DNA from 2 places in the Dorea chungnamensis genome. Region 2 is predicted to be linked to the other one. Evidence: predicted binding sites of a transcription regulator. Region 2 holds the regulator's gene; the other holds the start of a gene.
What was found. The regulator Rex, encoded in region 2, represses fermentation and respiration genes when NADH is low (regulators of the CRP and FNR family bind a similar motif). The targets are predictions, from matches to a motif close to ATTGTTAANTANTTAACAAT.
Positions count from the first base shown of each region.

Region 1: ABE613_RS09980 (4Fe-4S dicluster domain-containing protein) is a predicted target of Rex. The motif match lies at 12,085-12,104, and genes of this name have one in related genera.

Region 1 covers NZ_JBDOHT010000010.1:32,751-49,477, forward strand. The annotation lists gene ABE613_RS09925 (hypothetical protein) at 1-335, shown strand, start outside; gene ABE613_RS09930 (ATPase) at 321-950, opposite strand; gene coaD (pantetheine-phosphate adenylyltransferase) at 943-1,446, opposite strand; gene rsmD (16S rRNA (guanine(966)-N(2))-methyltransferase RsmD) at 1,440-2,009, opposite strand; gene ABE613_RS09945 (ABC-ATPase domain-containing protein) at 2,097-3,812, opposite strand; gene ABE613_RS09950 (pentapeptide repeat-containing protein) at 3,828-4,529, opposite strand; gene ABE613_RS09955 (prolyl-tRNA synthetase associated domain-containing protein) at 4,545-5,081, opposite strand; gene ABE613_RS09960 (Maf family protein) at 5,214-5,804, shown strand; gene ABE613_RS09965 (aspartate aminotransferase family protein) at 5,852-7,078, opposite strand; gene rpsU (30S ribosomal protein S21) at 7,366-7,542, opposite strand; gene alaS (alanine--tRNA ligase) at 7,700-10,354, opposite strand; gene ABE613_RS09980 (4Fe-4S dicluster domain-containing protein) at 10,518-12,029, opposite strand; gene asnA (aspartate--ammonia ligase) at 12,141-13,148, opposite strand; gene ABE613_RS09990 (homocysteine S-methyltransferase family protein) at 13,173-15,560, opposite strand; gene ABE613_RS09995 (vitamin B12 dependent-methionine synthase activation domain-containing protein) at 15,610-16,257, opposite strand; gene glgA (glycogen synthase GlgA) at 16,292-16,727, opposite strand, start outside.
Region 2 covers NZ_JBDOHT010000004.1:26,043-42,769, reverse strand. The annotation lists gene plsX (phosphate acyltransferase PlsX) at 1-401, shown strand, start outside; gene acpP (acyl carrier protein) at 436-669, shown strand; gene rnc (ribonuclease III) at 723-1,418, shown strand; gene smc (chromosome segregation protein SMC) at 1,426-4,986, shown strand; gene ftsY (signal recognition particle-docking protein FtsY) at 4,996-5,934, shown strand; gene ilvA (threonine ammonia-lyase) at 5,952-7,166, shown strand; gene ABE613_RS04720 (hydroxymethylglutaryl-CoA lyase-like TIM-barrel protein) at 7,346-8,746, shown strand; gene ABE613_RS04715 (GntR family transcriptional regulator) at 8,767-9,420, shown strand; gene ABE613_RS04710 (NADP-dependent isocitrate dehydrogenase) at 9,442-10,638, shown strand; gene ABE613_RS04705 (DUF6472 family protein) at 10,758-10,934, shown strand; gene ABE613_RS04700 (flavodoxin family protein) at 10,962-11,684, shown strand; gene ABE613_RS04695 (ABC-F family ATP-binding cassette domain-containing protein) at 11,685-13,640, opposite strand; gene ABE613_RS04690 (redox-sensing transcriptional repressor Rex) at 13,771-14,415, shown strand; gene ABE613_RS04685 (NAD(P)H-hydrate dehydratase) at 14,506-16,041, shown strand; gene alr (alanine racemase) at 16,007-16,727, shown strand, end outside.

The DNA.
Region 1 (16,727 bases), on a different contig from region 2:
TCACAAAAGTTGGTGGGTATATCATGCTTTTTTCTATTCTTATAGCATTAATAGAATATATTCCTTATCACTCTGTTCTCATCACTTCCATTATTTTACCATCACTGGAAATTACAACAGGAATAAAGATTCTATGTTCCGCACCAATCAGGCCGAATACCCAGATTGCATTCGTTCTCACCCTCACTGCATTCGGCGGATGGTGCTCTGTCGCTCAGACAAAATCCATGATACACGGGACTGGTCTTTCCATTCTTCCTTATATAATAGAAAAGCTGATTACCGCATTGGTAACCAGCCTGTTTGCTTCCATCTATCTGTTACTGTTGATCTAATTCTTCATCATCTATCTCATATTCCATATCCGAACCCTGGTCGCCATACTCTGCTTCCAATCCACGGGATGACTGCTCCGGTATCTCCAATTCTGAACGATTGTTGCGAACCATGTCATAGCATTCCTGCAAAGAATTCACAAGACCATCATACTTGGTTGTATAGCTATCCAATGTATGACCGATAATGCTTTCTGCATTCGCCAACAAATCATCCGTGTACTGCAATGCGCCAATTCGAATATCATTAGCATCACTAGTTGCATTATCCAGAATCTGCTGTGCCTGTTCTGTTGCTGCCGTAACAATCTCATTAGCCTGCGCATACGCCTGCTGCATGATCTCATGTTCACTGACAAGCTCACTTGTATGAATCTGTGCTTCTTCGATCAGGCTGTCTGCTTTTGCCTGGGCATCTGCAAGGATTGCATCTTTATTTGCAATAATTTTCTGATATCTCTTAATCTCATCCGGTGTCTTCATGCGTAGCTCACGAAGCAATTCATCCATCTGATCTTTATTTACAATAATTTTCGATGTAGATAACGGCTGGAACTTACAACTGTCGATATACTCTTCAATCTCTTCAATAATCTGTTCAATACGGCTACTCATAATTTACACTCTCCTTTTTTTGATTCATCTTCTCTTCTATTCTGTCTGCAACATAGTCTGGTACAAACTGAGAAATGTCCCCTCCAAAAGCTGCCACTTCTTTTACCGTGGTAGAACTTAAATATGAATACTTCAAATTAGTCGTCAAAAATACAGTCTCTACATCCGGTTCCATCTTATGATTTGTCTGAGCCATCTGCAATTCATATTCAAAATCTGTAATCGCCCTCAATCCACGAATAACCATTCCTGCATCCATCTTACGGGCAAAATCTACTAACAGCCCTTCAAACGGAATTATCTTTACATTTGGCATATCTTTTGTTACTTCATCTAACATTCTAACACGTTCTTCTACGGAAAACAACGGACTTTTTGCTTTATTATTCAAGACTCCGACAATTAATTCATCCACCAATTTTGCAGATCTTTTTATCACATCCAAATGTCCAAATGTTACCGGATCAAAACTTCCCGGATATATTGCTCTTAACATATGTCTTTCCTTCCTGCCGACTCAATAAATACGTGTTTATTCGTCTTATACTCTTTGGTTTTAATAATAGAAAATCCCAGATCTTCCACATAGTCAAATTCTGTATTCTTAGATGCCTCAACAATAATAACTCCATCTTCTGCCAACAGGCTGGAATCTGACAAATATTCTAAAACTCTTCGTTCAAATTCATGTCCGTAAGGAGGATCCATAAAGATATAGTCAAACTGCTTTTCCCCCTCTAACTTATATAATGCTGTCATTACATCCATCGACATCGTCATTCCCTTAGATTCCAAATGCGTACGTTTCAAATTGTCCTTTACGCACGCCATTGCTTTTGGATTCTTTTCTACAAAGACAGCCTCCATGGCACCTCGACTCAAAGCTTCGATTCCGATACCTCCACTTCCTGCAAACAAATCCAAAAATATGCAATCATACAAATATGGTGCAATCATATTGAATAATGTCTCTTTGATTCGATCTGTCGTCGGTCTGGTATCCATACCGTCCAATGTCTTTAACGTAATTCTTCTTGCACTTCCTGCAATTACTCTCATAGAAATAACCCCTTATACTTATGCAACTTTCTTGTCCATTATAAATTTCTAACAAAAAAAAGTCAATTCATTCCCAAACAGATGATATTATTTTTTTCCATATGTTCCCAGATGGCGATAGCGATTCAGACATGCATATATCTCTTGCTTTCTTGGCATCGCCATATTCCCCGGAAGATATCCTCCGTCAGATACTATTCCAAAACCCTGATGAACCAGTTTTTTATATAGTTCTTCTACTATATATCCCAAAGTCTTTTCACCATCAAACACATTCTCCTCAAGATATTTCACAATGTATCCTAGAGATGTCAATTGTTCCACATCCATCAGTTGCTCCACATATCTCAAATCTATCGTCTCATGATTAAGCATTACGCCATCCCGGCCTAATGTTTTTAGCTTAATTCTTCCTCGCTTCCTCAATCCCTGATTGACTTGAATCTTTCTGTCAAAAGAAGGCATCACTGGTTCTTCTTCCGGTAACTGAAGTTTTGGATAATTCTGTGCTGCATTTTTTGCAATTGCCGTGATTTCCCTTGGCACATAACGATCCATCTGTATAATAATATCGGCCACTTGAAAATACGCTCCAGAACTGCCTGCAACAAGAATTGTTGAGATTCCAAACTCTCCATAAAGATCCCTCACTCGTTCAATAAATGGAGTAATTGGCTCCATATCCCTGTGAATGACTTGCTGCATCAATTCATCTCGTACCATAAAATTTGTAGCACTCGTATCCTCATCGATCAAAAATGTCTTCGCACCAGCTTCTATACTCTCCACCACATTGGCCGCCTGGGAAGTACTTCCGCTGGCATCTTCCGTAGCAAATGTCACCGTATCTTTACCATTGGGAAGATCATTAATAAACATAGAAATATCTGTATGCCTGATACTTCGTCCATCTTCCGCTCGAATCTTCATCGCAGTAGGATCCGTCACGACATATTCTCTTCCATCACCAGCAATATGTGGATACACACCGGCTTCTAATGCTTTTAAGAGTGTAGACTTCCCATGATAGCCTCCACCTACAATCAATGTGACACCCTTTTGAATACCCATTCCAGTAATCTTTCCCTTATGAGGGAGATTCATCTCTACCTTCACAGATTCTGGTGAACGAAACGGAACAGCTCCCTTCATAGGACGCTGTGACACTCCAGATTCCCGCGGAAGGATCGAACCATCCGCCACAAAAGCCACCAGGTTATACTCCTCCAGATGAGACCGAATATATTCCTGATCTACCGACAGTTCCATGACCTTTTGGACTTTTTGTTGATCCAATCTGTTATAATATAATGTTTTTCCCACACATACCGGGAGAAAATCATAGAGAATTTTTATTAATTCTCTGGCATTAATCGTACGGCCATTCGCCGGAAATCCGACCTCAAACCGAACTATGATATCTCCCGTTTTTTCCTGTACAGTACAAGCTGTTCTCTCCAAAATCTCCTGACCACATCTGGAAACAGAAATCACACCGCTCTTGCCTGAACCTTTCGCCTGAAAAGAATATTGTTCAATTTGTTTTGCAAAAATACGAATCAAATGATCTTGAAGTGCAATTTTTTTATATTTCCGATCATACAATTCTGCCGGAAATCCAGCAACTTTTCCAGGTACTTTGATGCTTAATTTTGAGGGAGCCGCAAACGGATCTCCCTGCACATGATCAATAGATAATACATACGCCTGGAACTGATAAGTTCCCTTGGTATCCTTATAGGCAGGATAGCTTCTATGATCAATCTTATTCAATAATTGCCTTAAATCTTCTGCCGACTTCATCTATCCACTCTTCTCCTAATATTCTATTGCTTCTTCCCGTGTCATCCAAAAATGAATTCCTGTCGTCGAATCCATCCATCGATCCTCGTTAAAATCTATTACTTCCACCCATTGTCCTTTTCGATAGACAAAGTTCTCATCTACCAGAGACCAGGCTTCCTCGAACTCTTCTGTAGAATCAAAGCTTTTAATTGTCAAAACTTTTGCTTTATTACATCTACAAGATGGAAGTGTCGCCGATGTCCGTTTCGCGTCTGCCGGAATCAACAGCTGTACCAGACGGTCATTCACACATTTTTTATACCCTAGAATCGGTCCAGTCTCCGGACAATGCATGCGAAACCACTGGGTTCTGTCATCTGATAGAATCCCGTCTAATCTTGCATATTCCAGAACAGCCCCGAACAAATTAGCCCCACATATATTTGCCTCTTCAAGATCACAATACCGAAAAGATGCTGTCTTCATGTTCGCATTCCGAAAATCCGCCCCATGAAGCGGACATCCGTCAAATAATGCATTTTCCACGCTGCTATTGCAAAAATTCACGCCATTTAATATGCTGCCATGAAAAGAACTCAATGTAAAATCTATTCCACTTAAATTCCATCCGGTCAAATCTGCATGATGAATTTCCACTTCCCGGAACTCTAGTTTCTCGTCAGGCTTTTTCTTTGCAATGCTTTCTTTTAACTCATCTATTGACACACTACGCATAATAGCTATCCTCTTTTATAAATCTACGATTCTCGCTCTGTGATGGATCGCCGGAAGAAATTTATTCAGCAGATCTTTTGTCTTAAACTTAAGATGGCTGGTATTGATGCCAGGATTACATCCAAACCATTCCGATTCAGCCACTTCCTTATCTACGATTACCTGCACATAATCATCTTCATCCGTCAATAGACCTGCCACACTGGCAGACCCCGGCGTAGTACCCAGATGTTCCAACATCTTTTCCGGCGGAGCAAATGACATGTGAGACACTCCTAATTTTTTGCTGAAAGAGGAAGTATCAAATGCCTTATTTGCAGGCATGACCAGTAAGAAAAATGTTGTCTTCTTCTGGTTACATAAAAATACATTTTTTCGGATCTCTGTCCCAATTGCCTGATCAATCGCTGCGCACTCTTCCATAGATGCAGCCGGATCATTATCTACCTGCTCATATGGAATCTTTAATTTATCTAATGTTTCATACATCTTTCGTTCTAAAGGCATTCTTTCATCTGTTGGCGCAGATGTTCTGATTTCACTGATATACATAATCTATTCCTCCATATTTATCTTGTCCTTTTTTTAACATTATATCGAATCTCTATTATCTTTGCAATTTTTTTGCTATAATATTAGATAATTGTAAGTAATCCGCAGACATCTTTTAACAAAGGAGAACTAATCATGAAATATATACTCGCATCCGCCTCTCCCCGTAGAAAGGAACTCATGGAACAGGCGGGTTTTCGCTTTGAGGTAATTCCATCCATGGTGGAGGAGAGAATCACAAAAACAACACCGTCAGATGTGGTCATGGAACTTGCATTCCAGAAGGCACAAGACGTGTTTAAGCGCCATCAAAAATCTTCCGGTGGTCGACAAGACTATGTTGTCATAGGTGCTGATACCATAGTCGTATATCGCAATGAAATCCTGGGAAAACCAGCAAATAAATCCGAAGCCTTTGATATGCTGTCTATGCTGTCAGACCGAACACACCAGGTCTATACTGGTGTATCTCTGATTTATTTTCAAAATGGGCAGATTCACACCAACACTTTCTACGAATCTACCGATGTTACTTTTTGTCCGATCTCCCGTGAAGATTTGCATTCTTATATCGAATCCGGCGATCCATTGGACAAGGCCGGTGCGTACGGAATTCAGGGTTCATTTGCCATCCATGTAAAATGCATTAAAGGAGATTATAATAATGTTGTCGGTCTCCCAATTTGCCGATTATATCAGGAATTAAAAAAGAGAGTCAGATAGCATTTCTGTTATCTGGCTCATCTTTTGAGGAAATATATTTGATATGTCTATTTCTCGTATTTCTCAACAGCTTCTTCAATTGCTGCACGCATGATAAGCATCAATTCATCAATCTGTTTCTTTGTTACGATCAAAGGCGGAATCATACGATTTACTTTATCTCCGATCGCTGTGATAAGTGCCATACGATCCAGACATCCGTGTTTTACTTCTACTGCGATTGGAAGATCGTATTCACATCCAACCAGAAGTCCACGTCCTCTTGCTTCTACTACATGTGGAAGTTTTGCAAGTTCTTGCTTCATGTACTCTCCCATCTCTCTTGCATTTCCACTCAAATCTTTATCAAGAATTTCTGTCACTGATGCAAGACCTGCTGCACAGGCAACGCAGTGTCCGCCGTATGTAGAACCATGTGTTCCTTTTGTAAATGCTGTTGCTACTTTTTCAGTTGCACAACAAGCAGCCAGCGGCATTCCGCCACCAATGGCCTTTGCCATAGAAACTGCATCTGGTTTTACACCATATCCCATATATGCCATTGGAGCTCCGGTACGTCCCCATCCTGTCTGAACCTCGTCAAACAAAAGGAGCATATCATTATCATCACACAACTTACGCAATCCTTCTATAAATTCCTGAGTTGCAGGATGTACTCCACCTTCTCCCTGTACAGGTTCAATCATAATAGCGATAGTATTTTTTGTAACCTTAGAAGCGAAATCTTCCAGGTTATTATATTCAGCATAGCTGAATCCAGGAAGCATTGGCTTAAATCCCATCTGAATTGCGTTATCTGGTTGTCCTGTTGCAGACATAGCACCATAAGTTCTTCCATGGAATCCATGTTTTGCTGTAATGATGTGATATCTTTCTGGACCATAGTTATCAACACCATATTTTCTTGCCATCTTAATCATACATTCATTTGCTTCTGTTCCTGAGTTCTGATAGAAGATCTTATCCATACCGATGGTATCACATATCTTCTTTGCAAGAAGTGCCTGTGGAATAGTGTAAGGATAGTTGAATGTGTGCATAATATCATCCATCTGATCCTTGACTGCTTCTACAACCTTTGGATTTCTGTTACCTGCACTGTTAACTGCTACACCACCGTAAAAATCAAGATATGCGTTTCCTTCCTCATCATACAGATACATTCCTTCTGCTCTTTCTGCAATAAAGTCATAACGTTCATATGTCTCCACCATGTATTTATTTACGATATCTTTCAACTCTTGTGGTGTAAGACCCGTATCCTTTAATCTCATTGTAAAATCTCCTCTCTTCCATACATATTTATTTAAACTATAATTCAGGGCAAAAGAAAAAGGCACCGTATCTACGATACGGCGCCTTTGCCTTTAACGACTTAAAGTATATACCTACATTTTTTTATAGTCAATACCTTTTTTACATTTTTTCAAGATAATTTTTTAACATTTTTTACATATTTTCACATTCAAAACTGCCCATTTCACATACTGAAATGGTTCAAAAAGATCTGCTTGCCGAACTAAAAATAGAGTGTCATTCGACACTCTATTTATTGCACATATTAGTTATACTTACGTTTTCTAGCAGCTTCAGATTTTTTCTTACGTCTTACACTTGGTTTCTCGTAATGTTCTCTTTTACGAATCTCCTGCTGAATACCAGCCTTCGCACAGTTTCTTTTGAATCTGCGTAAAGCGCTATCTAACGTCTCGTTTTCTTTAACGATTACATTTGACATAGTCTCACACCTAACCTCCCCTCCAGTCCTATATTGTGCATCATACGACTGTTCGGGTATTTTTCTTGCACTACATTAGATTATAACACATATTTCCACTTCGTCAACATTTTTTTCGTTATTCTCATATATTTTATGTCAATTATATAACGAAGAACTATGCCAATTGTTGTTCCAGAACCTCTGCTGCTTTTGCAAGAGCCGCGTCAATGCCTGTAGGATTCTTTCCGCCGGCCTGTGCCATATTCGGACGTCCACCGCCGCCTCCGCCAACTAAAGCTGCTGATGCCTTGATCAGATTACCAGCATGTGCGCCCTTATCCATAGCCTCTTTTGTAGCCATTGCCATAAGACTTACCTTGCCTTCGTTAGCAGAAGCAAGTACAACAACTCCTTCACCTAACTTTTCTTTCAGTTGATCACCAAGGTCACGCAGACCATTCATATCTACACCTTCCACCTTTGTTGCCAACAATTTTATACCTTTAACTTCAACCACCTGATCCATTACATCACCAAGTGAATCCTGGGCAAGTTTACTCTTCAGGCTCTCTAATTCACTGTTCAATGCTTTATTATCAGACAAAAGGTGCTGAATCTTCTCAGCGAGCTGATCAGGATTTGCTTTTACAAGACTGGAAGCTTCCAGAAGTTTCTTTTCAAGTTCATCATAATATTTTAACAATCCTTTTGAAGTTAATGCTTCGATACGTCTAACCCCTGCGGCAACTCCAGTTTCTGACACAATCTTTAAAGCTGTGATCACTCCGGTATTCGCCACATGAGTACCACCACAGAACTCGACGGAAAAGTCTCCCATGCTTACTACACGAACGATATCGCCGTATTTTTCACCGAACAATGCAGCCGCCCCAGTCTTTCTTGCCTCTTCAATCGGCATATTCTGTGCTACTACAGGAAGGCATGCTGCAATCTTTGTATTCACAATATCTTCTACCTGTTTCAATTCCTCTTTGGACATTGCAGAGAAATGTGTAAAGTCAAAACGAAGTCTGTCTGCATTGACGGAAGATCCCGCCTGCTCTACATGAGTACCAAGCACCTGACGAAGTGCCGCATGCAGAAGATGCGTTGCACTGTGATTTTTTGCACACAGGCCACGATTCTCTTCTTCTACAGTCAATTCTGCCTCATCTCCAACTTTTACCATTCCTTTTGATACATGACCAATATGTCCGACCTTTGTTCCTGCAAGATGAATACATTCTTCTACTACGAATTCGCCATCTGCAGTCCTGATTACACCGATATCACCTTCTTGACCACCCATGGTAGCATAGAAAGGAGTCTTATCAACAATGATAGTTCCTCTTTCTCCGTCAGATAATGCATCTACCACTTCTGCGTCTGCTTTGGATGCATCGGTCGTAAGTGCAGTAATCTTAGAAGTAAAGATAAGATCTTCATATCCTACAAATTCTGTTGCAAGTGCGGGATCCAGTTCATCATATACTGTCGCATCTTTTCCGGACATCGCATGTGTACCAAAGGTACCTTCTGATTTGGCGCGCTGTTCTTTCTGTGCTTTTTTGAAACCTTCCTCATCATAAGTAAGCCCCTTTTCTTCCAGAATCTCGCTGGTCAGATCTATCGGGAATCCATAAGTATCATAAAGCTTAAATGCATTTTCTCCAGAAAGAACCTTTTCTTCATTTTTTGCCATCTCTGCTTCCATTTCTGCAAGAATAGACAATCCCTGATCAATAGTCTTATTAAACTGTGCCTCTTCTTTAGCAATAACATTAAAGATAAAGTCTTTCTTTTCTTCCAGTTCAGGATAACCATCTTTTGAACCGTCAATGACAGTCTGTGCCAATTCTACTAAAAATGCACCTTTAATATTCAACAATCTTCCATGACGGCAAGCACGACGAAGCAAACGACGAAGAACATAGCCACGTCCACTGTTGGATGGCATAATTCCATCAGAAATCATAAATGTCACAGAACGGATATGGTCAGTAACAACACGGATAGAGACATCCGTCTCATCATCTTTTCCATATTCTACGTCTGCAAGACGACAGACATGGTCACGTAAAGCCTTAATTGTATCAATATCAAACATGGAATCCACATCTTGTACAATACAAGCCAGACGCTCCAACCCCATACCAGTATCGATATTCTTCTGAGCTAATTCAGTATAATTATTGTGTCCGTCATTATCAAACTGTGAAAATACATTGTTCCAGATCTCCATATAACGATCGCATTCACAGCCTACTGTACAGTCAGGACTGCCGCAGCCATACTTTTCTCCACGATCATAATATACTTCAGAACATGGACCGCACGGGCCGGAACCATGTTCCCAGAAATTATCCTCTTTTCCAAACCGGAAGATTCTTTCTGCTGGAATTCCAATCTCCTTGTTCCAGATCTCCCATGCTTCATCATCCTCCAAATAAACAGAAGGATACAGTCTGTCAGGATCAAGCCCCACAACCTCTGTCAGGAATTCCCATGTCCAGTGAATGGATTCTGTTTTAAAATAATCTCCGAACGAAAAATTACCAAGCATTTCAAAAAAGGTACCGTGACGTGCTGTTTTACCTACATTTTCAATATCTCCGGTACGAATACATTTCTGGCAAGTTGTCACTCTTCTTTTTGGTGGAATCTCCTGTCCGGTAAAATATGGCTTTAATGGTGCCATTCCTGAATTGATCAACAATAAGCTCTTATCATTATGTGGCACCAATGAAAAACTTTTCATAGCGAGATGTTCTTTACTCTCAAAAAATTCAAGGAACATCCTTCTTAATTCATTTACTCCGTATTTCTGCATAACATCCTCCTGTTCCCTATTCATATGCATTCATGACCCATTCCTATATATGACCCATACGTATACATGAAATATTTTAGATTCTGTAAAATATTTAAATAACTAAGTTTTAATTATAAAGAGAAGCAAGCGGTTTGTCAACGCTCCGCTTGCCCCTTTGTAGTTACTTTAATTCAATTTCTTCTAATTCTTTTGGAGGTAATTTCTTTGTAGAACCATCTACGAACTCTTTTACCTTCTTCTGTGCTTTTGCAACCTGAAGATTGGTACCTGCACCTGCTACACATCCGCCAGGACATCCCATGCCTTCGATCAGACATCCATTCATTCTGCCAACCTTGGCCATAGATAATATCTTCTTACATTCTGCCAGACCTTCTGCATGTTCAATCTTAACTTCCACATCTGGATAATATTCTTTGACACACTGTTCAATTGCATCAGCAACACCACCTGCAACCGCATATCCACGTCCTGCACCCGTTGCATTATGGAAGGAAGATTCTGCTTCATACTCCAGAAGATCAATATCTTTTGCATCAAACATTGCCTGCAATTCTTCAAAAGTAATAACAAAGTCTACATCACTTCTTACCGTTCTTCTCATGGCTTCCAGCTTCTTCGCAGCACATGGCCCGATAAATACCACTCTTGCATTCGGATGTTCTTTCTTAATTGTACGGGCAGTTGCCACCATCGGTGTCAGTTCCTGAGAAACCTGGTCAATCATATCTGGGAAATACTTTTTCGCAAGCATCGCCCAGGAAGGACAACAAGAAGTTAATAAGAATGGCAATTCTCCGGTAGCTACTTTATGTACATAATGACGTGCCTCAGCGATTGCTCCGATATCAGCACCCAGTGCAACTTCATATACTTCAGAAAATCCAAGTTCCTGAAGAGCTGCTTTTAAGTTTCTCGGCGTAATATTATCTCCAAACTGTCCTGCAAATGCCGGTGCGATCTCCGCAACGATCTCATCGCCCTCTGTCAGAGCTCTTGCAAGTTGGAAAATCTGAGACTTATCAGAAATAGCTCCAAACGGACAGCTTACCATGCACATTCCACAGGAAACACATTTATCTACGTTGATTTTTGCACGTCCTTGTTCATCTGTTTCAATTGCAGAGACACCACACGCCTTTGCACATGGACGTTCCTTTTTTGAGATTGCATCATATGGACAGACTGTTTTACATTTTCCACAGCTAATACACTTCTCCTGATCGATAAAAGAACGACCATTGACCATAGAGATCGCGCCTCTTGGACAGACTTCCATACATGGATGCGCCAGACAGCCTTTACACATATTGCTGACTTCATATCCTTTCTCCTGACATCCTTCACAGGCTGATGGAATCACCTGCATAAGCGGCGGTTCATAATATTTATCTGAAATGTTGCTGGCTTCCACACCTGCAGTAAGATGAACCGGTTTGTTTTCTGGACGCAGAGATAAGCCCATTGCAAGACGAAGACGCTCTCTTACTACTGCACGTGCACGATAAACACTCTCTCTGTATTTAATCGTATCATCATTCACGATTTTATATGGAATTGCTTCCATATCATCATTCAGAGTATCTGCATTCGCCTTAAATCCCAGTCTGGCAACTTCCTCAAATACTGTTCGTCTGAGTTTTCTAACTGTCGTGTCCAATCCTCTCATCATAGTTCTCATATCCTCCTGGTATAACGTATCATTTTTACAGATTCAACTATAATTATTTGTTAATGAATTGTCAACCATTTCTCTTGTTCCTATTTTAAAACATTTTCTTAATTAGAGAAGGAAGATATTATGTTGTCTGCAAGTCTCCCGCATCTCTTTTGGCCAGATACTTGCCTGTACTTCTCCTACATGTGCACGATCCAAAAGGAGCATACATAATCTGGATTGTCCAATACCGCCGCCGATTGTATAAGGCAATTCTCCATTCAACAGCATCTGATGATATGGAAGATCTTTTCTCTCCTCGCATCCTGCCTTTTTCAGCTGCTCTTCCAGTGATTTTTCATCAACACGGATCCCCATACTGGAAATCTCCAAAGCACTGTTCAGATTCTCAAACCAGAACAGAATATCTCCGTTTAACTGCCAGTCATCATAATCAGGTGCACGTCCATCATGGGGTTTTCCACTTGCCAGTTTATCTCCGATCTGCATTAAGAATACGCAGCCATATTCTTTGGTAATCAAATTTTCTCTTTCTTTTGGCGTTTTATCCGGATAACGATCCTCTAATTCCTGAGAGGTGATAAAGAACACATCATTCGGAAGTTTCTTTACGGCATTGGGATACTTATACCAAACCTCATGCTGCATATGCTTGATGATTTTAAAAATAGTTCTCACAGTTTCTTTTAGAGTATCAATATTTCGTTCTTCCTTCGTAATAACCTTCTCCCAATCCCACTGGTCCACGTAACAGGAATGGAGGTTATCCAGTTCTTCGTCCCGGCGAATGGCATTCATATTGGTATATAACCCTTCTCCTGGCTGAAAGCCATACTCATGCAAGGCCATACGTTTCCATTTTGCAAGGGAATGTACCACCTCTACAGTCTCTCCGGGAATTCCAGCAATATCAAACTGTACAGGACGTTCCACACCATTCAGGTTATCATTCAGTCCACTACTCTTTTCTACGAACAACGGTGCTGAGATTCTCTCGAGATTCATTTCCTTCCCTAATTCTTTCTGAAATGTATCACGAATGTACTTGATTGCCTCCTGCGTTTCTCGCACACCCAGACGGGGATCATATTTTTCTGGTAATATTAATGACATATTCTTCTTCCTCTTTTCCTTCTTTTATTCTTCTGAAAATACTCTCTGTGCATAATACACTGATTGCATTGCATCTTTCCCATAGAAATCGGCACCAATCATATCCGCATAATCTTGATTCAGCACTGCCCCACCAACCATAACTTTACATTCTGGCTTTTTCTGATGCAGAAGCTTAATTGTATCTTCCATGCTGACAACCGTGGTCGTCATCAATGCACTCAAACCAATCAGCTTGACATCTTCCCGGATTGCACAATCTACAATCGTTTCCGGTGGAACATCCTTTCCAAGATCAATCACATCAAAACTGTAGTTTTCCAGCAATACTTTCACAATATTTTTCCCTATATCATGGATATCTCCCTTTACCGTTGCCAGAATCACTTTATCTTTTTTCTGAACATCTCCGCCGTTCTGGGCAAGGACATCTTTCAGCACCGCAAACGCAATCTTCGCTGCATCAGCACTCATCAACAATTGCGGTAAAAAAATGGTTCCTTTCTCAAAACCCTTTCCTACAACATCCAAAGCCGGAATTAAATGTTGATTGATAATCTCCAATGGTTCTTGGGACTTTAACAATTCTCTGGTTGCATGATGAGCTTCTTCTTTTAATCCTTTTTCAATTGCAGATTTTAGAGTAAGCTCTGAAGACATTATTGATGTCGTAGAGATTTGCTGATTTCCATATTTTTGAATATATTCCTCACAATTTTCATCATAATTCATCAATGCGCAAAAAGAATAATAAGAACGCATCATATCTTCGGAAGATGGATTAATAATTCCTGCACTCAGACCATTCTGCATTGCCATAGTATAAAAATTGGAATTAATCGCCGGACGATAAGGAAGTCCAAAAGAGATGTTGGACACCCCCAACACTGTGCATACACCGTATGCTTCCCGTACCCCTTTTAATGCCTCCAATGTTACCTTTGCGCCATCTGGTTCAGAACTGATTGTCATTGCAAGGACGTCAATGACAATATCTTTTTTCTGAATACCATATTTTTCTGCTTCTTTTATAATCTTCCCAGCAATCTTAATCCTTCCTTCTGCAGTATTAGGAATTCCTTCTTCATCAATGGTCAGTCCAATCACCACACCACCATATTTTTGAATCAAAGGAAAAACCTGATCCATAGATTCCTGCTTGCCATTCACAGAATTTACCATCGGTTTCCCATTATATATACGCATCGCAGCTTCCATAGCTTTAATATCTACCGTATCAATCTGTAATGGCAGACTGGTTACACTCTGTAGCTCAGTAATAACTTCTTTCATCATGGCAACTTCATCTATATCCGGAAGGCCGACATTAACGTCCAGAATATGCGCACCTCTGTCTTGCTGTGTGATTCCTTCTTTCAATATGTAATCCATATCGTGTTCTTTTAAAGCCTGTTTGAACTTCTTTTTTCCGGTCGGATTAATTCTCTCTCCGATGATCATAGGCTTCTGCCCTAACAAAACCGCTTTTCCATAAGAAGATACAATCGTTTTATCTGTAGGAACCGGTCTTTGCAGCTGACGGCTCTGAACACCTTGAATCATGACACGGATATGTTCCGGTGTAGTACCACAACATCCACCGATCACACTGGCTCCTAATTGCAGAACTTTCTGCATCGTTTGCGCAAATTGTCTTGGAACTACATCATAGTATACTTCACCATCCCTTTGTTTTGGAAGTCCTGCATTCGGTTTTACAATGACCGGAATAGAAGTGTACTCCATAATCTCACTTAGAATCGGGAGCATCTGCTCAGGCCCCATTCCACAGTTAATTCCTAATGCATCAACTCTTAATCCTTCCAACATAGCAACAACTGACGGAACATCTCCGCCTGTCAAAAGCTTTCCTTTTTCATCAAAAATCATTGTTGCAAATACCGGCAAGTCTGTATTCTCTTTTGCGGCGAGAACAGCTGCTTTTACTTCATAGGTATCACTCATAGTCTCAATATGAATCAGATCCACACCAGCATCTTCTCCATATTTTACCACTTCTTTGAAAGCCTCGTAGGCATCTTCAAACGCAAGATCCCCCATCGGCTTCAGCAGTTTACCAGTTGGTCCTATATCCAATGCCGTATATACTTCTCGTCCGTCATGCACTCCTAAAGATGCTGCTTTTTTTACATTCGCTACAGCAGCTGTCACAATATCTTTTAATGCATATTTTGAATCATGGAATTTTAATGCGTTAGCACCAAAAGTATTCGTCAGAACAATGTCACTTCCCGCCTCATAATATTGACGATGAATATCAACGATTTCTTCTGTATGTTCCAGGTTCCATACTTCTGGAAGTTCTCCTGGCTTCAGTCCTTTCGACTGAAGCAAAGTTCCCATTCCACCATCAAAATACAATAATTCTTTTCCCAGTCGTTCTAATAACATTCGTCTTCTCCTTTGTTGTCATCTCATCTGTTCATTCTTCCGCAATCCTCTATGGACATCTCCGATATATACAATCTTTTTTTTCACAAGCTTCACACCCTTTCATATGGCAAGGCTCTTTGCTTCGACTCACACCAATGACGGCTGTCACAGATTTCGTCGGCGTCAACATACTGCTGTCTGTCATAGTTAAACCGATGGTTTTTGCTGTATCCAGCATTCGTAAGATCATTTCCTGATGTTCAATAGGAAAGTCTCCATATCCTGGGCTGAATCTCGGCCTAAGATAGAGTCTATCTTTTTCTAATTCTTTTCCTATGCTCTGCTGACACTCATCCAGATATTCTTCCAGCATAGCTGCTGCACATGCCTGCAGTGTAACTACTCTGGCCATATCTGTCAGCGCGTACTTTCGCAACAGCATATCTACTCCTGCACCAAGAGTCGCTCCTAATATGACCGCTGATTGACACCCCGCCAAATTCTTTCCCAGATTTTTACTGATAATATTCAGCTTCCCAATTTGCAAACGATCTGTCTCCTTGAAGGATACGTCAAAAATGCGATAGATGATTCGCTTTCCCGCTATCTGGTCCAGTTCCGCAAACGAACTTTCCACTAAAGCAAGTGTATGATCATCTACCGCATGGCTTCCATATCCCAAGTAACGAATCGCCTCTTTCGTCCTTGTATCCATAACCTCGTCCTTCTACATATCTCTTGCGAACTTCTTACATACTATCGTATAATTCCTCATACTGTCTTGCAGAATTATTCCATGAGAAGTCCTGTGCCATAGCACGTTCAACAATCTTATTCCAGTCACGCTTTTTATCATAGTAAATGCGCTCTGCATAACGTATCGTCGCAAGCATCTCATGCGCATTGTAATTTGAAAAACTAAAGCCCGTACCAGTCTTTTCATATTCATTATATGGCTCTACCGTATCTTTCAAACCACCAGTTTCTCTTACAATCGGCAACGTTCCATAACGAAGACTCATCAACTGACTCAATCCACATGGTTCAAACAGAGATGGCATCAAAAATGCATCGCAGGAAGCATATATCTTATGGGAAAGTGCATCTGAGTAATAAATATTTGCAGATACCTTACCTGGATATTTCCACTCGAAATGGCGGAACATATTCTCATACTGTGCTTCT
Region 2 (16,727 bases):
TCAATTTCACAGGAAGCATTGAGGCCAGAGAAATTCCACATGGACAGGCAGATGTGATTGTCTGTGAGGCATTTACTGGGAATGTAATTTTGAAATTGACAGAAGGACTTGCATCTACACTGGTTGGAAAGATCAAGGAAGGTATGATGAGTACCCTTCGCAGTAAAATTGGTGCACTTCTTGTAAAACCGGCATTGAAAGCAACGTTGAAGGAATTTGATGCCAGTGAGTACGGTGGAGCGCCACTTCTTGGATTGAATGGTCTTGTAGTGAAAACACACGGAAGTGCAAAAGCAAAAGAAGTGAGCAATACATTGATTCAGTGTGTAACCTTTAAGAATCAGAAAATTAATGAAAAAATCAAAGAGTGTATTCAAACGGATGTGATATCCGCTGAATAGAGAGAACAATAAGTAGGAGAAAAGGAGAAACAAAATGGAATTCGAAAAAATTAAGGAAATTATTGCTGATGTATTGAATATTAATGCAGACGAGATTACGATGGATACTACATTTGTAGATGACTTGGGAGCAGATTCTCTTGATATTTTTCAGATTATTATGGGGATAGAAGAGACATTTGATATTGAAATTGATAATGATGATGCTGAGAAGATCGTTACAGTAGGAGATGCTGTAGAACAGATCAAAAATGCAACAAATAACTAGGGAATATAGAAAAGAAAAAGCCCAGTAGGGCTTTTTCTTATGTGAGGCATATTATGGGACTGGATTTAAGAATATTAGAAAATAAAATCGGATATAAATTTAAAGATTTTCATTTATTAAAAAAAGCGATGATTCATAGTTCTTATGCAAATGAAATGCATCTGCCAAAATATGAATGTAATGAGCGTCTGGAGTTTTTAGGAGATGCTGTATTGGAATTGGTGTCTAGTGAATTTTTGTTTTATGAACATGGGAAGATGCCGGAAGGTGAACTTACAAAGACAAGAGCCAGTATGGTATGCGAGCCGGCTCTGGCTTTTTGTGCCAGAGATTTGAAGTTGGGTGATTACCTTCTGCTTGGCAAAGGAGAGGAAGCTACTGGAGGACGTAAAAGAGAATCTATCACCTCAGATGCAATGGAAGCACTGATTGGAGCAATCTATATTGATGGTGGTTTTGCTAATGCAAAAGAGTTTATTCAGCGATTTATCTTGAAAGATCTTGAGAATAAAAAGCTCTTTTATGATAGCAAGACTATCCTGCAGGAAATTGTACAGGCCAATTTTAAAGAGGTCATTTCCTATAGACTGATTGGAGAAGAAGGTCCTGATCACGATAAATCGTTTCATGTGGCCGTCTCTATTGGAGAAAAGGTCTATGGCCTTGGTACGGGCCGTACAAAAAAAGCGGCAGAGCAAGACGCAGCTTACCAGAGTATTTTGAAGCTGCACAAGATGAATATAAAGTAGGTGTAGAATGTATTTAAAAAGCATAGAAGTGCAAGGGTTTAAATCATTTGCACACAAGATTAAATTTGACTTCCATAACGGGATTACAGGCATTGTAGGACCGAACGGAAGCGGCAAGAGTAATGTTGCGGACGCCGTGCGATGGGTGCTTGGAGAACAGCGTGTAAAACAATTGCGTGGTGGAAGTATGCAAGATGTTATTTTCTCCGGTACGGAGAATCGGAAGCCTCTAAGTTATGCTTCTGTGGCAATTACACTGGATAATTCAGATCATCAGCTCCCGATTGATTATGAAGAAGTAACAGTCGCCAGAAAACTATATCGTTCTGGAGAAAGTGAATATTTAATCAATGGGAGCGCCTGTCGTTTAAAAGATGTCAATGAGTTATTCTACGATACCGGAATTGGAAAAGAAGGTTATTCTATTATTGGTCAGGGACAGATTGACAAAATCCTAAGCGGTAAGCCAGAGGAACGAAGAGAATTATTCGATGAAGCAGCTGGAATTGTAAAATTCAAACGCCGAAAAAACATGTCCGTCAAAAAGTTGGAAGAAGAACGGCAGAATCTTTTGCGGGTAAATGATATTTTAGCAGAGCTTGAGAAGCAGGTCGGACCTCTGGAGAGACAGGCAGAGACGGCAAAAGAATACTTAAAAAAGAAAGAACAGTTGAAAACGTATGATATTAACATGTTCTTACTTGAGACTGAGAGACTACAGGAACAGATTCAGGGAATTGATGAAAAGCTTGACGTGACCAGAGAAGAACTTGGAGAAGCAAGCAGTCAATATGATGCCATGAAAACAGAATATGAATCTGTGGAAGAACAAGTTGATGGCATTGATGCATCGATTGAAAAAGCGAAAAGTCAGCTCAATGAGACTAATATGTTGAAACAGCAGCTTGAGAATCAGATAGAATTGTTCAAAGAGCAGATTCGCAGTATGCATATGAATGATGCACATTACGATCAGCGTGCAAGAACTATCGATTCAGAAATAAATGTCCGTGAGGGTCAACTTCAAGAATTAAAGTCAGAACAGGAAGCGATCCAGAAACAGATGGATGAACAGATGCATCTTGAAGAACAGGCCAAAAAAGAGCTGATTGATGTTCAATCCAAGATTGCAGAAATCACTGCTTCTGTAGATAAAAATAAAAATGATATCATGGAATTGTTGAATAGCAGGGCATCTACTAAGGCAAAGATTCAAAAATACGATACCATGCTTGAGCAGATTCATGTCAGAAAGGCTGGAATGGATCGCCAGATTCAGGAATCTGAAACGGAGATCCGGGAACAGAGCAAAAAACTAAAAGGTTATCAGAATGAATTAAAAGAAGTATCTTCTAAGATTATTGAACTGTCTGAAGAGAGCAGTCAGTATGAGACGAAAATTGAAGAACTTCAGAAACGACTGGCAAAGCAGACGGAGCAATTTCGTATCGGACAGACAGCATTTCACAGAGAGCAATCCAGATTAGAATCTTTAAAAAATATTACTGAGCGTTATGATGGGTATGGTAATAGTATTCGAAAAGTAATGGACAATAGGGACAGAGAAAAAGGATTGTTAGGCGTTGTTGCTGATCTGATCAAAGTGGATAAAAATTATGAGATTGCCATTGAGACAGCACTTGGAGGTAATATTCAGAATATTGTAACTACAGATGAAGAAACAGCCAAACGGATGATTCAGTTCTTGAAAAAGAACAAGTTTGGACGTGCAACATTTCTTCCGTTGACTACAATTCATGCCTATTCAGGAATCGGGAAGCCGGAAGCCTTACATGAACAAGGCGTTATCGGTACTGCGAATACACTTGTAAAGGTGGAAAGCCAGTATAAATCATTAGCAGATTATTTGCTTGGAAGGACGCTTGTTGTTGACCATATTGATCATGGAATTGCAATTGCAAAAAAGTACAAACAATCTATACGCATTGTAACGTTAGAGGGAGAATTGATTAATCCTGGAGGTTCCATGACTGGTGGAGCTTTTAAAAATTCCAGCAATCTGTTGAGCAGACGACGTGAAATAGAGGAGTTTGAAAAAACAGTTAAAAAACTGAAGCAAGAGATGGATGAGATGGAAGCGTCTTCCGAAGCCTTGCGAAAAGAGCGTGCTGGTTATTATGAGAAACTGGATGAGATCAGTAACAAACTCCAGAAAGCATACGTCATTCAGAACACGGCAAAAATGAATGCCGATCAGGCAGCATCTAGAATGAAAAATGCAAATGAGATTTCTGAGCAGACTAGAATAGAGTCAGAAAGGCTGGATGAACAGATTACAGACATTATTGATAATCAGGAATCCATCAATGTTGAGTTAGATACATCAGAAACGCTTGAAAAGGATCTGACAGAACGAATTGAAAAAGAACAGAAAGTTCTTGATAAAGAACATGAAGAAGAGACTTTGAAGTTAAAAAGAACAGAAGAGATACATCTTGCATATGCCAGTCTGGAACAAAAATTTACATTCGTGATAGAGAATGTAAATCGTATTCAAGAAGAAATCGGTAAATTTCAGAATGAATTAAAAGAATTGGAGAAGAGTAAAGGTGGTACTTCAAAGGAAATCGAAGAAAAAGAGGAGCAGATCACAGAACTGCGACAGACTATAGAGAATTCAAAAGATTTATTTAAAGAGATTCAGAATGAAATAGAAAAATTCAAAAAAGAACGTGAAGAATTAAACCAAAAACACAAAGTATTCCTGCAAAAACGTGAAGATCTGTCCAAGCATATGTCAAGTCTTGATAAAGAAATATTCCGTCTGGAGAGTCAGAGAGAGAATTATGAGGCATCCTCTGACAAACAGATGAATTATATGTGGGAAGAATATGAGATTACGTTTAACCATGCAAGAGAGTTAAGAGACAAAAATCTGACGGATCTTGCAAAGATGAAAAAGAGGATACAGGAATTAAAAAGTGAGATCCGTGCACTTGGAAATGTGAATGTTAACGCGATAGAAGAATATAAGAGTGTATCCGAACGATATGAATTCTTAAAAGGACAGTATGATGATCTGGTGGAGGCAGAAGCAACGCTGGAACAGATCATTGAAGAACTTGATACTGCGATGCGTAAACAGTTTCAGGAGCAGTTTGCCTTGATAGCCAAGGAATTTGATACAGTATTTAAAGAGTTGTTTGGCGGTGGAAAAGGTACATTGGAGCTGATGGAAGATGAAGATATTCTGGAAGCGGGTATTCGAATCATTGCTCAGCCGCCAGGAAAGAAATTGCAGAATATGATGCAATTATCCGGCGGCGAGAAAGCTTTGACGGCTATTGCGCTATTATTTGCTATTCAAAATTTAAAACCATCCCCGTTCTGTCTGCTGGATGAGATTGAGGCGGCATTGGATGATAACAATGTTGTGAGGTTTGCGCAATATTTGCATAAATTAACGAAACATACACAGTTCATTGTAATTACACACCGAAGGGGAACAATGACTGCTGCCGACAGACTGTATGGTATTACTATGCAGGAAAAAGGTGTATCTACACTTGTATCTGTAAGTTTGTTAGAAGATGAGTTGGAGCAATAGGAGGACGATATGACAGAAGAGAATAAGGAAAATATAGGTTTTTTTAAACGTCTGGTCTCAGGTCTCAGTAAGACGAGGGATAATATTGTATCTGGGATGGACAGTATTTTTAATGGATTTTCTCATATAGATGATGAGTTCTATGAAGAGCTGGAAGAAGTTCTAATCATGGGAGATCTTGGTGTTCAGGCTACTTATGATATTCTGGATGATTTGAAAACCAAAGTAAAAGAGCAGCATATCAAAGAACCTTCACAATGCAGACAGATATTGATTGACAGTATCAAAGAACAGATGGATGTAGGTGAAACTGCTTATGAGTTCGAGAAAAAGACGTCGGTTGTTATGGTAATCGGAGTCAATGGTGTCGGAAAGACTACAACAATTGGAAAATTAGCCGGTAAACTCCGGGCACAAAATAAGAAAGTTATATTGGCTGCTGCGGATACGTTTCGAGCTGCAGCGGGGGAGCAGTTAAAAGAATGGGCAAACCGGGCACAGGCAGATCTGATCGGTGGACAGGAAGGTTCTGATCCTGCGTCGGTTGTATATGATGCGGTTGCGGCTGCTAAGGCCAGACATGCGGATGTGCTGTTATGTGACACTGCCGGAAGACTCCACAATAAGAAGAACTTGATGGAAGAATTAAAGAAAATGAATCGAATTATTGATCGTGAGTATCCAGAAGCATTTCGGGAAACATTGGTCGTTCTAGATGCTACAACAGGTCAGAATGCATTGCAGCAGGCAAAAGAATTTAATGAAGTAGCAGACATCACAGGAATCATTTTGACAAAAATGGACGGAACTGCCAAAGGGGGGATTGCTGTGGCAATACAGGCTGAACTTGGGATTCCAGTCAAATATATTGGCGTAGGGGAGACTATAGATGATCTTCAGAAATTTGACGCAGATACTTTTGTAAACGCTTTATTTACAGCAGAATAAGAGAGGAGAAATATTCAATGCTTACATTAGAAAAATTTGAAGAAGCCAGTGAACTTGTAAAAAAGGTTACAAATCCGACAAAATTGGTATATAGTGAATACCTTAGTCAGCAGACTGGCGGAAAGATTTATTTGAAACCGGAAAATATGCAGTATACAGGTGCATATAAAGTAAGGGGGGCATATTATAAGATTAGCACGATGACAGAAGAAGCGCGTGAAAAAGGATTGATTACTGCGTCTGCAGGAAATCATGCTCAGGGAGTTGCGTACGCTGCTCAGAAGTTTGGCTGCAAAGCAACGATTGTAATGCCAACGGTCACTCCGCTTATCAAAGTAAATCGAACGAAAAGCTATGGAGCAGAAGTGATCTTACATGGGGATGTCTATGATGATGCTTGCGAATATGCATTGAAACTTGCAGAAGAAAATGGCTATACGTTTGTACATCCATTTGACGATCTGGCAATCGCAACAGGTCAGGGTACGATTGCGATGGAGATTGTTCAGGAATTACCTACAGTTGATTATATTCTGGTGCCGGTTGGCGGCGGCGGTCTGGTGACAGGTGTATCAACGCTTGCGAAAATGCTGAATCCTAAGATTAAGGTAATTGGTGTAGAACCTGCTGCCGCAGCAAGCATGAAAGCGGCTCTGGAAGCAGGAGAGCCTGTTACCCTAGATAGTGCTAATACAATTGCAGACGGTACCGCTGTAAAGCGTGTTGGAGAAAAGATTTTTCCGTATGCAAAAGAGAATATCGACAGTGTCCTGACGGTTGCTGATGATGAATTGATTGCCGTATTTTTGGATATGGTAGAGAACCATAAGATGATAGTAGAGAATTCGGGTCTGCTGACAGTTGCAGCTCTGCGTCAGCTTGATTTGAAAGGTAAAAAGGCAGTTGCAATCTTAAGTGGTGGAAATATGGATGTAATCACCATGTCTTCTATTGTACAGCATGGTTTGATACAACGAGACAGAATCTTCTCTGTATCCGTACTTCTTCCGGATAAACCAGGTGAATTGGTACGAGTTGCGGCAACCATCGCCAATGCACAGGGAAATGTTATCAAGTTGGAACATAATCAGTTCGTAAGTACCAACCGAAATGCGGCAGTAGAACTTCGTATCACTATGGAGGCGTTCGGAACAGAACATAAACATGATATACTGATGGCACTTGAAGATGAAGGATTCCGTCCAAGAGAGATTGGAGCAAAGCTATACTAAAATGAGATGAGAATTCACAACATTAAAGAGACAGAAAATTTGTTAGAATTTTCTGTCTCTTTTTGTATAAAGAGAGAAAAATTCCCCTTGACACAAAATGTATAATTGTATACAATTATACACATTAAGATATAAAATAATGTTTTGTTTTGGTAATGTCATTTTAAGGAGTGTGTATTATGGAAAATAGAAAAGTTTATTTGGACAAGCATTCGAATTTGCTTCAATTGGAGGAGCATATGTATCCTCTGGTCGATGTTGATACACCGAATGTATTCCGGAATCTATTTCATTATGATGAGATTCCGAAGATTGCATTTAACGATCGTATTGTACCCCATAGTATGCCGGATGAAATCTGGATTACAGACACTACATTTCGTGATGGTCAGCAGTCTCGCGCGCCATATAGCACAGAACAGATTGTGACACTCTATGACTATTTTCATAAACTAGGTGGACCGAAGGGAAAGATTCGCCAGAGTGAATTCTTTTTGTATAGCAAGAAGGATCGGGATGCAGTATATAGGTGTATGGAAAAAGGATATAAGTTTCCGGAAGTGACTAGTTGGATCCGCGCAAGTAAAAAGGATTTTGAACTGGTAAAAGAGATTGGAATGAAAGAAACTGGAATTCTAGTAAGCTGTTCTGATTATCATATCTTTTATAAATTAAAGATGACAAGAAGAGAGTGTATGAATCATTACTTATCAGTGATCCGTGAATGTCTGGAAACTGGAGTGAGCCCGAGATGCCATCTGGAAGATATTACGCGTTCTGATATCTATGGTTTCGTTATTCCATTTTGTCTGGAACTTATGAAATTAATGGATGAATATAAGATTCCAGTGAAGATTCGTGTCTGTGATACGATGGGATATGGAGTAAACTATCCAGGAGCTGTGATTCCAAGATCTATTCCTGGAATTATCTATGGACTTCGTGTTCATGCGGGTGTGCCAAGCGAATTAATTGAGTTCCATGGTCACAATGATTTTTATAAAGCAGTCAGTAACTCTACAACTGCATGGTTATATGGTGCAAGCGGTGTAAACTGTTCACTTTTTGGCATTGGAGAACGTACTGGCAATACACCTTTGGAAGCTATGGTATTTGAATATGCACAGTTAAGAGGAACATTGGATGGTATGGATACAACGGTAATTACAGATCTTGCAGAGTATTACGAGAAAGAGATAGGATATCAGCTTCCGTCAAGGACACCATTTGTAGGAAAGAATTTTAATGTTACCAGAGCGGGTATTCATGCAGATGGACTATTAAAAAATGAAGAGATTTATAATATATTTGATACAGATAAATTCCTCAAACGACCACCGTTGGTTGCAGTATCCAATACATCTGGTCTTGCTGGGATTGCGCATTGGATCAATACGTACTTTCATCTGCCTGAAGAAAAACAAGTAGATAAAAATTCAGAATTAGTAATAATGGTGAAGGCATGGGTAGATAAAGAGTATGAGGAAGGCCGTGTTACGGTACTGACAGATAATGAATTGCTTGTTGTTATTGATGATGCATGTAAACAGCTTGGAGTCAGCCTTGTCCAGGAGAAATAGAATCGAAGAAGGAGCAGAACATGGAAGAATATCAAGACCATTCTCTTAGAGGAAAGGTATTTCAAAAACTCCGTGAAGATATTCTCTCTGGAGTATATAAAGATGATGATGAATTAAGAGAGATTTCCATTGGAGAAGAAATGGGAGTCAGCAGAACGCCAGTTAGGGAGGCGCTTAGACAGTTGGAGCTAGAGGGGCTGGTGACGATCATTCCTAATAAGGGAGCTTATGTAAAAGGTATTACTCAAAAAGATGTACATGATATTTATAAAATAAGATCTCTTTTGGAAGGCTTATGTGCAAGATGGGCGACAGATAATATTTCCGATGAACAGATAGAAGAATTAGAGGAGATTATTCTATTGTCAGAGTTTCATTTGCAAAAAAAGAGTGAAGGAAAAGCGGCACAGGTATCTGAATTGGATGGTAAATTTCATAAAGTCTTGTATGAGGCATCCAACAGTCGTATACTAGAACATGTATTATCTGATTTTCACAAATATGTGAAGATGGCACGTACTTTGTCGGTAGGTGCCAAGGACAGAGCACAGAAATCAATCGAGGAACATAAAGGTATTCTTGAGGCAATTAAGAATAAAGACGCTGATCAGGCTGAAATGCTTGCGAATCAGCATATCATGAATGTTATGGAGAACCTCCATATGGAGAAGTAAATCAAAAAGGAGAGAAGCAAGATGGCAAAGATTAAGATGACAACACCAATTGTAGAGATGGATGGAGATGAGATGACAAGAATCTTGTGGAAGATGATCAAAGAGAATCTTCTGGAACCATTTATTGAACTGAACACGGAGTATTATGATCTTGGACTGGAACACAGAAATGAGACCAATGACCAGGTAACCATCGATTCTGCAAATGCTACTAAAAAATATAAAGTAGCAGTGAAATGTGCAACAATCACACCAAATGCCGCACGTATGACAGAATATAATCTAAAAGAAATGTGGAAGAGTCCGAATGGAACAATCCGTGCTATTCTTGACGGAACAGTATTTCGCGCTCCAATTGTGGTAAAGGGAATAGAACCTTGTGTGAAGAATTGGAAGAAACCAATTACAATAGCGAGACATGCTTATGGTGACGTTTATAAGAATACGGAGATGAAGATTCCGGGACCTGGAAAAGTAGAACTGGTTTATACTGCCGAAGATGGAACAGAAACGAGAGAACTGGTACATAATTATGCAGGACCAGGTGTTGCACAGGGAATGCACAATCTGTGCGGATCCATTGAAAGTTTTGCAAGAAGCTGCTTCAATTATGCTCTGGATACCAAGCAGGATCTGTGGTTTGCGACGAAAGATACGATTTCTAAAAAATATGATCATACATTCAAAGATATTTTCCAGGAAATCTATGATGCAGAATATGCAGAAAAATTTGAAAAAGCTGGTATCGTATATTTCTATACGTTGATTGATGATGCAGTTGCCCGCGTTATGAAATCAGAAGGCGGATATATCTGGGCATGTAAGAACTATGACGGAGATGTAATGAGTGATATGGTTTCTTCCGCATTCGGTTCATTGGCTATGATGACCTCTGTACTGGTATCTCCAGAAGGTTATTATGAATATGAAGCTGCACATGGAACAGTACAGCGTCATTATTATAAACACTTAAAAGGAGAAGAAACATCAACCAATTCAGTTGCCACTATATTTGCATGGACCGGAGCGTTGAGAAAACGTGGTGAATTAGACAGCAATCAGGAATTGATGGATTTTGCAGATAAGCTTGAAAAAGCAACGATCGACACAATTGAAGAAGGAAAAATGACCAAAGATCTTGCTTTAATTACAACTTTAGAGAATCCAACTGTGTTGAATAGTGAAGAGTTTATAAAAGCAATTGCTGAGAAATTGTAGTAATTAATAGTAAAAAGGGGACGTAGTAAAATTAACTTTTACTACGTCCCCTTTTTACATTTAGGGTGTACCCAAATGAAAAATATGTTATACTTGTTCCCAGGAAGGAGTTGTGTATCGTGAAGAGTAATTGTGAATCATGTGCTCATTATGAATATGATGAGGACTATGAATGTTTCACTTGTCAGATGGCATTAGATGAGGATGAATTGTATCGATTTGTGACCAATACATATTACGATTGCCCATATTATAGTTATGGCGATGAATATACGATTGTTAGACATCAGATGTAGATTATATGAATGGGGGAAGTATAGAAGATGAATATATTGATGATTAATGGAACTATGCGAAAGGGTTCTACTTATCATGTGGGAAAAATGTTGATTGATAAGATTGCTACAAAGGAGGATCAGGTAATTGAACTATTTCTACCGAAGGATATGCCTGAGTTTTGCAGAGGCTGTGGAAGATGTATTATGGAAGATGAGACAAAATGTTTTGATTATCTAATGTACATGAAGCGGTTGACTGGCTTGATTGATAAAGCTGACCTGTTGATTCTGACTTCACCGGTTCATGTCATGCATGTAACGGGAGCGATGAAATCTATGTTGGATCATTATGGATATCGTTTTATGGTTCACAGACCGGGAGCTTCTATGTTTCGAAAACAGGCAGTGTGTATTGCAACTGCCGCGGGAGGCGGCGTGAGATCTACGCTTAAGGATATGAAGATTAGTCTCCAGTTCTGGGGTGCCGCTAGAGTGTATACCTACGGAATGTCGGTGGCATCGCTTGGTTGGGATGGTGTCAGTGCAGATAAGAAAGAGCGGATTGACAGAGATTTGAGTAAGCTTGTATTAAAGATTTCCAAAGATCCAGATGGAGTGAATCCAGGAATCAAGACTCGTGCTCTGTTCTATATTATGAGAAGCTTTCATAAAAAAGGAATGAGTCCGGTGGATGATAATTATTGGAAAGAAATGGGATGGCTTGGAAAAGAACGTCCATGGAAATTACTGAAAAAGGAAGAGCTGTAGCTATTCAGCCAGCTCTTCCCATTTTATATACAGCTCTTCAAGTTCTTCCGCAATAGCTGCCTTTTCATTGGCTAATTCCTGACATTTAATGGAACTTGTAAAAATATCTTCCTGCAACATCATTTCGTCAATCTTAGCATCCCGCTCTTCAAGAGTAGTGATGCGTTCTTCGGTTTTCTTCAGTTCGTTTTTTCGTTTTCGCTCGCGAGCCTGTGCTTCTTTTTGTTCCTTCCAGTCGAGCTTAGAATCTGACACATTTGCTGCAACAGAGTCTTTGCCAGAAGATATAGCAGAATTTGCAGTTCCTGGAATATAAACAGAAGACGGGGCACCAGCATAAATGGTTGTTAGCTCGTCTTTTTTTTCAAGATAATAGTCATAATTCCCTATATAATTTACAAAAGTCTGATTCACCAGATCAAGGATCCTTGTTGCTGTCTGATTGATAAAATAACGATCGTGTGAAACATATAAGATAGTTCCGGTATAGTTGTTCAATGCTTTTTCCAGAATTTCTTTTGATGGAATATCCAAGTGGTTTGTTGGTTCGTCAAGAATCAGAAAATTAGCTTTCGAAAGCATCAGCTTCGCTAAAGATACTCTGCCACGTTCTCCACCGCTTAGGTCACCGATCCGTTTAAACACATCATCCCCAGTAAATAAAAAAGCGGCCAGCATATTTCTGATCTTCGTGTTAGTCAAATCCGGGTAATCATCTGAAATTTCGTCAAAAATGGTTTTTTCCATATGTAGTACATGGTGTTCCTGATCATAGTATCCGATCGCTACATTAGTTCCCAATGTAAATGTACCGGAATCTGCTGATATTACCTGATTTAAGATTTTTAAAAGTGTTGTTTTCCCCGTTCCATTGTCACCGATGATTGCAACATGTTCCCCGCGTTTAATGTCAAAACTTATATCTTGAAACAGAACTTGATTTGGAAATGATTTACTTAGATGTTCAACAGACAGAACATCGTTACCGCTGACACAAGAAGGCTCTAATGTTAAGTGAATCTCATTATTTGCTTCCAAGGGTTTCTCTACAGGACGGATCTTTTCCAACATCTTTTCACGGCTTTCTGCACGTTTGATAGATTTCTCACGATTAAAAGAACGAAGCTTTTCAATTACGGCTTCCTGATGCTTTATTTCTTGCTGCTGATTTAAATATTCTTTTATCTGAGCATCACGAAGCTGCTGCTTTTTGGCAGCATAATCACTGTAATTTCCATTATAGGTCATCAATTTTCCAGATTCGATTTCTAAGACCTTAGTCACTACTTTGTTCAAAAAGTAACGGTCATGAGATACGATCAGAACGGCTCCTGGATAATTCAGAAGATAAGTTTCTAACCAAGCTATAGAGTTTAGATCCAAGTGGTTAGTAGGCTCGTCCAAAAGCAAGATATCTGGCTTGGTGAGCAATAATTTACCAAGAGAGACGCGGGTTTTCTGACCCCCAGAAAGGGTATCTACGGGTTTAGAAAAATCATTTTCTGTAAAACCAAGACCTTTTAATACCCCGTTAATCTCACTTTCATATGCATAACCATTCTGGCGTTCAAAAGAAGCTGTCAGACGATTATATGTTTCAAGGCGTGATGTCAATGCATCACCTTCTAAATGTTTTAATTCTAATTCGATGGAACGGATCTGTGTTTCCATTTCGATGATATCAGATTTGGCAAGTTTCACTTCTTCATAGATAGTGCTTCCACTTTGCATAGCCTGATGCTGTGCAAGATATCCCAAGGTTTTGCCTTTGGTTAAAATTACTTCTCCGCGGTCAGAAGGAAGCTCACCTACAATCATTTTAAAAAGCGTTGATTTTCCCGCTCCATTGGGACCAACAAGAGCTGCTTTTTCGTGATCTTCTATATGAAAAGAACCGTCAGCGATAATCACTTTTTCGCCGAAAGATTTACTGATTCCGTGACATGCTAATATCATATTATTTTCATATCCTCCTTTTTCACTCGTTTTCATTATAGCGAAAATAGGACAAAATACAACTAAAAGTTTGACTTTGTTCACACAATTCTATATAATATTTCTTAGAATGAAATGGAAGGTGAGACTATTGGAAGAGAGAGAGATTTCCCAGGCGGTCATCCGTAGATTGCCACGATACTATCGATACTTAGGAGAGCTACTTGAAAATGGAGTGGAGCGTATCTCGTCTAACGATTTGAGTAAGCGTATGAAAGTGACTGCATCTCAGATTCGTCAGGATCTTAACAATTTTGGTGGGTTCGGTCAGCAGGGCTATGGTTATAACGTTAAATATTTGTATACAGAGATTGGTAAGATTCTTGGCTTGGAAGAGGCTCATAATATGATTATTATAGGAGCTGGTAATTTAGGGCAGGCTCTTGCTAATTATGCAGCTTTTGAGAAGAGAGGATTTGTATTAAAAGGAATTTTTGATGTCAACCCAAGATTGGTGGGTGTTTCAATCAGAGGCGTGCCGATTCGTATGATGGATGAGTTAAAGACATTTGTCCAACAAAATGATGTTGAGATTGCAGTTTTGACTATTCCAAAGGATAAGGCAATTGAAGTGGCTAATATGCTGGTAGACAATGGTGTTCGTGCAATTTGGAATTTTGCCCATACAGATTTGAATCTGCCGGATCATATAATTGTTGAAAATGTACACTTGTCTGAAAGCTTAATGCAGTTATCATACAATATTAGCCGATATAACGAAGAACATAAGAAATAATAAGCAAAGACGTGTAATGACTGGCATGCGCAGACGGGCTGGTTTTTACACGTCCTTTTATATTATAAAATGAACTTGGAAGGTGAGATTATGCGATATCTGCTTAATGGAAATCAAATGAAAAAGGCGGATCAATATACAATACAGGAACTGGGAATTCCGTCTATGGAGTTAATGGAGCGTGCTGCAAAGAGATGTGTAGAGACTATGGAGGCGGAAAAGCTTGATCTGTCCAAAGCGTGTATCGTATGTGGTTCAGGGAATAATGGTGGTGATGGATTTGCGATAGCGAGACTTTTAAAGGAAAAAGGGTATCCTGTGACAGTTTGTTTTGTAGGAAATGAATCTCATCGTACGGATGAAACAAAACAGCAGATGAGTAAATTAAGGGAAACAGGTGTTGAGATATTCAAAGAGTACAAAGAAGATGAATATAGTATCATAATAGATGCGATGTTCGGTGTTGGACTTAGCCGTGAGATTATAGGAAAATATTTTCAGATTATTCAGAAGATGAATGAAGCAAAGGCTGTAAAATTTGCTGTAGATATGCCATCTGGAATATCTGCGAATCATGGAAGTGTCCTTGGAATTGCTTTCCGTGCAGATATTACGGTGACTTTTCAAATGGAAAAGCTGGGACTTGCAATCTATCCCGGAAAGGAATATTCTGGTAAAGTGATTGTAGCTGATATCGGAATCCATACGGAAAAAATAATTGCTACCGAAAAAACGGCATATACTTATGAGAAGAAGGAATATTGTAAATTTCTGCCAGCCAGAAAAGAAAATTCGAATAAAGGGACATATGGGAAGTTACTTGTAATTGCAGGAAGTAAAGGTATGTCTGGAGCGGCTTATCTGAATGCAAAAGCGGCATATATGTCTGGAGCAGGACTGGTACAGATCTATACACCGGAAGAAAATAGGATTATTTTACAGCAGCTCCTTCCGGAAGCAATTATTACAACTTATGACATTTTTGATAAGACTGAGTTGTTAAATCTTTTAACATGGGCAGATGCAGTTTGTATTGGATCTGGAATAGGAATCAGTGAGCGTTCCAGGAGAATATTGAAGGCAACTCTTGAGCATGTGAAAGTACCTTGTCTGATTGATGCAGATGGTTTGAACCTGATTGCGGAGCATAACGCTTATCTTCAAAAGATTCATCATACAGATTTTGTGATAACACCACATATGAAAGAGATGTCACGGCTGTTACATATAAGTGTAGAGGAATTAAAACAACATAGGATGGATATACTGGATTCATTTGTTCAAAAAAGTCAATGGACTTGTGTACTGAAAGATGCCAGAACTATTGTTGCATCAGTTTCTGAAGGAAACTATGTAAATATGTCGGGTAATTCGGCAATGGCAAAAGCTGGTTCTGGAGATGTACTGGCGGGAATAATAGCTGCGCTTTTGGCGCAAGGACTCAGTTGTAGGAAAGCCGCTGTTTTGGGAGCATACCTACATGGAAGAGCAGGTGATTATGCCCGTATCGATAAAGGAAGTTATAGTGTTTTGGCAAGAGATTTGACGGAGTATCTATCCAATGCATTTAAAGAGCAGGAGGAGGTAAAAAGTGAAGAATTATACGAGAGTCTGTGTAAGGATTGATCTTGATGCAATAGAATATAATATTGAGATGATGAAGGCAAATATACAAGATGGTGTTAAGATGCTGGCAGTTATTAAAACGGATGGATATGGGCATGGAGCTGTTCAGATAGCAAGGCTTCTTAGTACGAAAGAATACATCTGGGGTTATGCAGTCGCAACGCTTGAGGAAGCAGTTATCCTTCGCCACAGAGGTATCACAAAACCCATTCTCGTACTGGGATGTATCTTCCAGGATCAGAGGAGATCAATGATTGAGCATGAAATCCGTATGACTGTGTATACAGAGGAGATGGCAAGAGAAGTATCAGATCTCGCAGTCAGCATGGGAAAGAATGCCTATATTCATATCAAGTTGGACACAGGAATGTCACGGCTAGGTTTTCCAACCTGTCAAGAAAGTGTAGAGCATATTACGAACATTAGCAGGATGCCGAATCTCGTTATGGAAGGAATGTTTACACATTTTGCAAAAGCAGATGAGACGGATAAGTCATTTACCAGAAAACAGATGAAAGAGTATTGTTGGATGAAGGATGCTCTGACAAAAGAGGCAGTTACATTTACTTATTATCATTGTTCCAATAGTGCGGGGATCATTGATCTGGAAGAAACGAACATGGATCTGGTAAGAGCCGGAATCGCAACTTATGGAATGTATCCGTCTGAAGAAGTTGTTAAAGAAA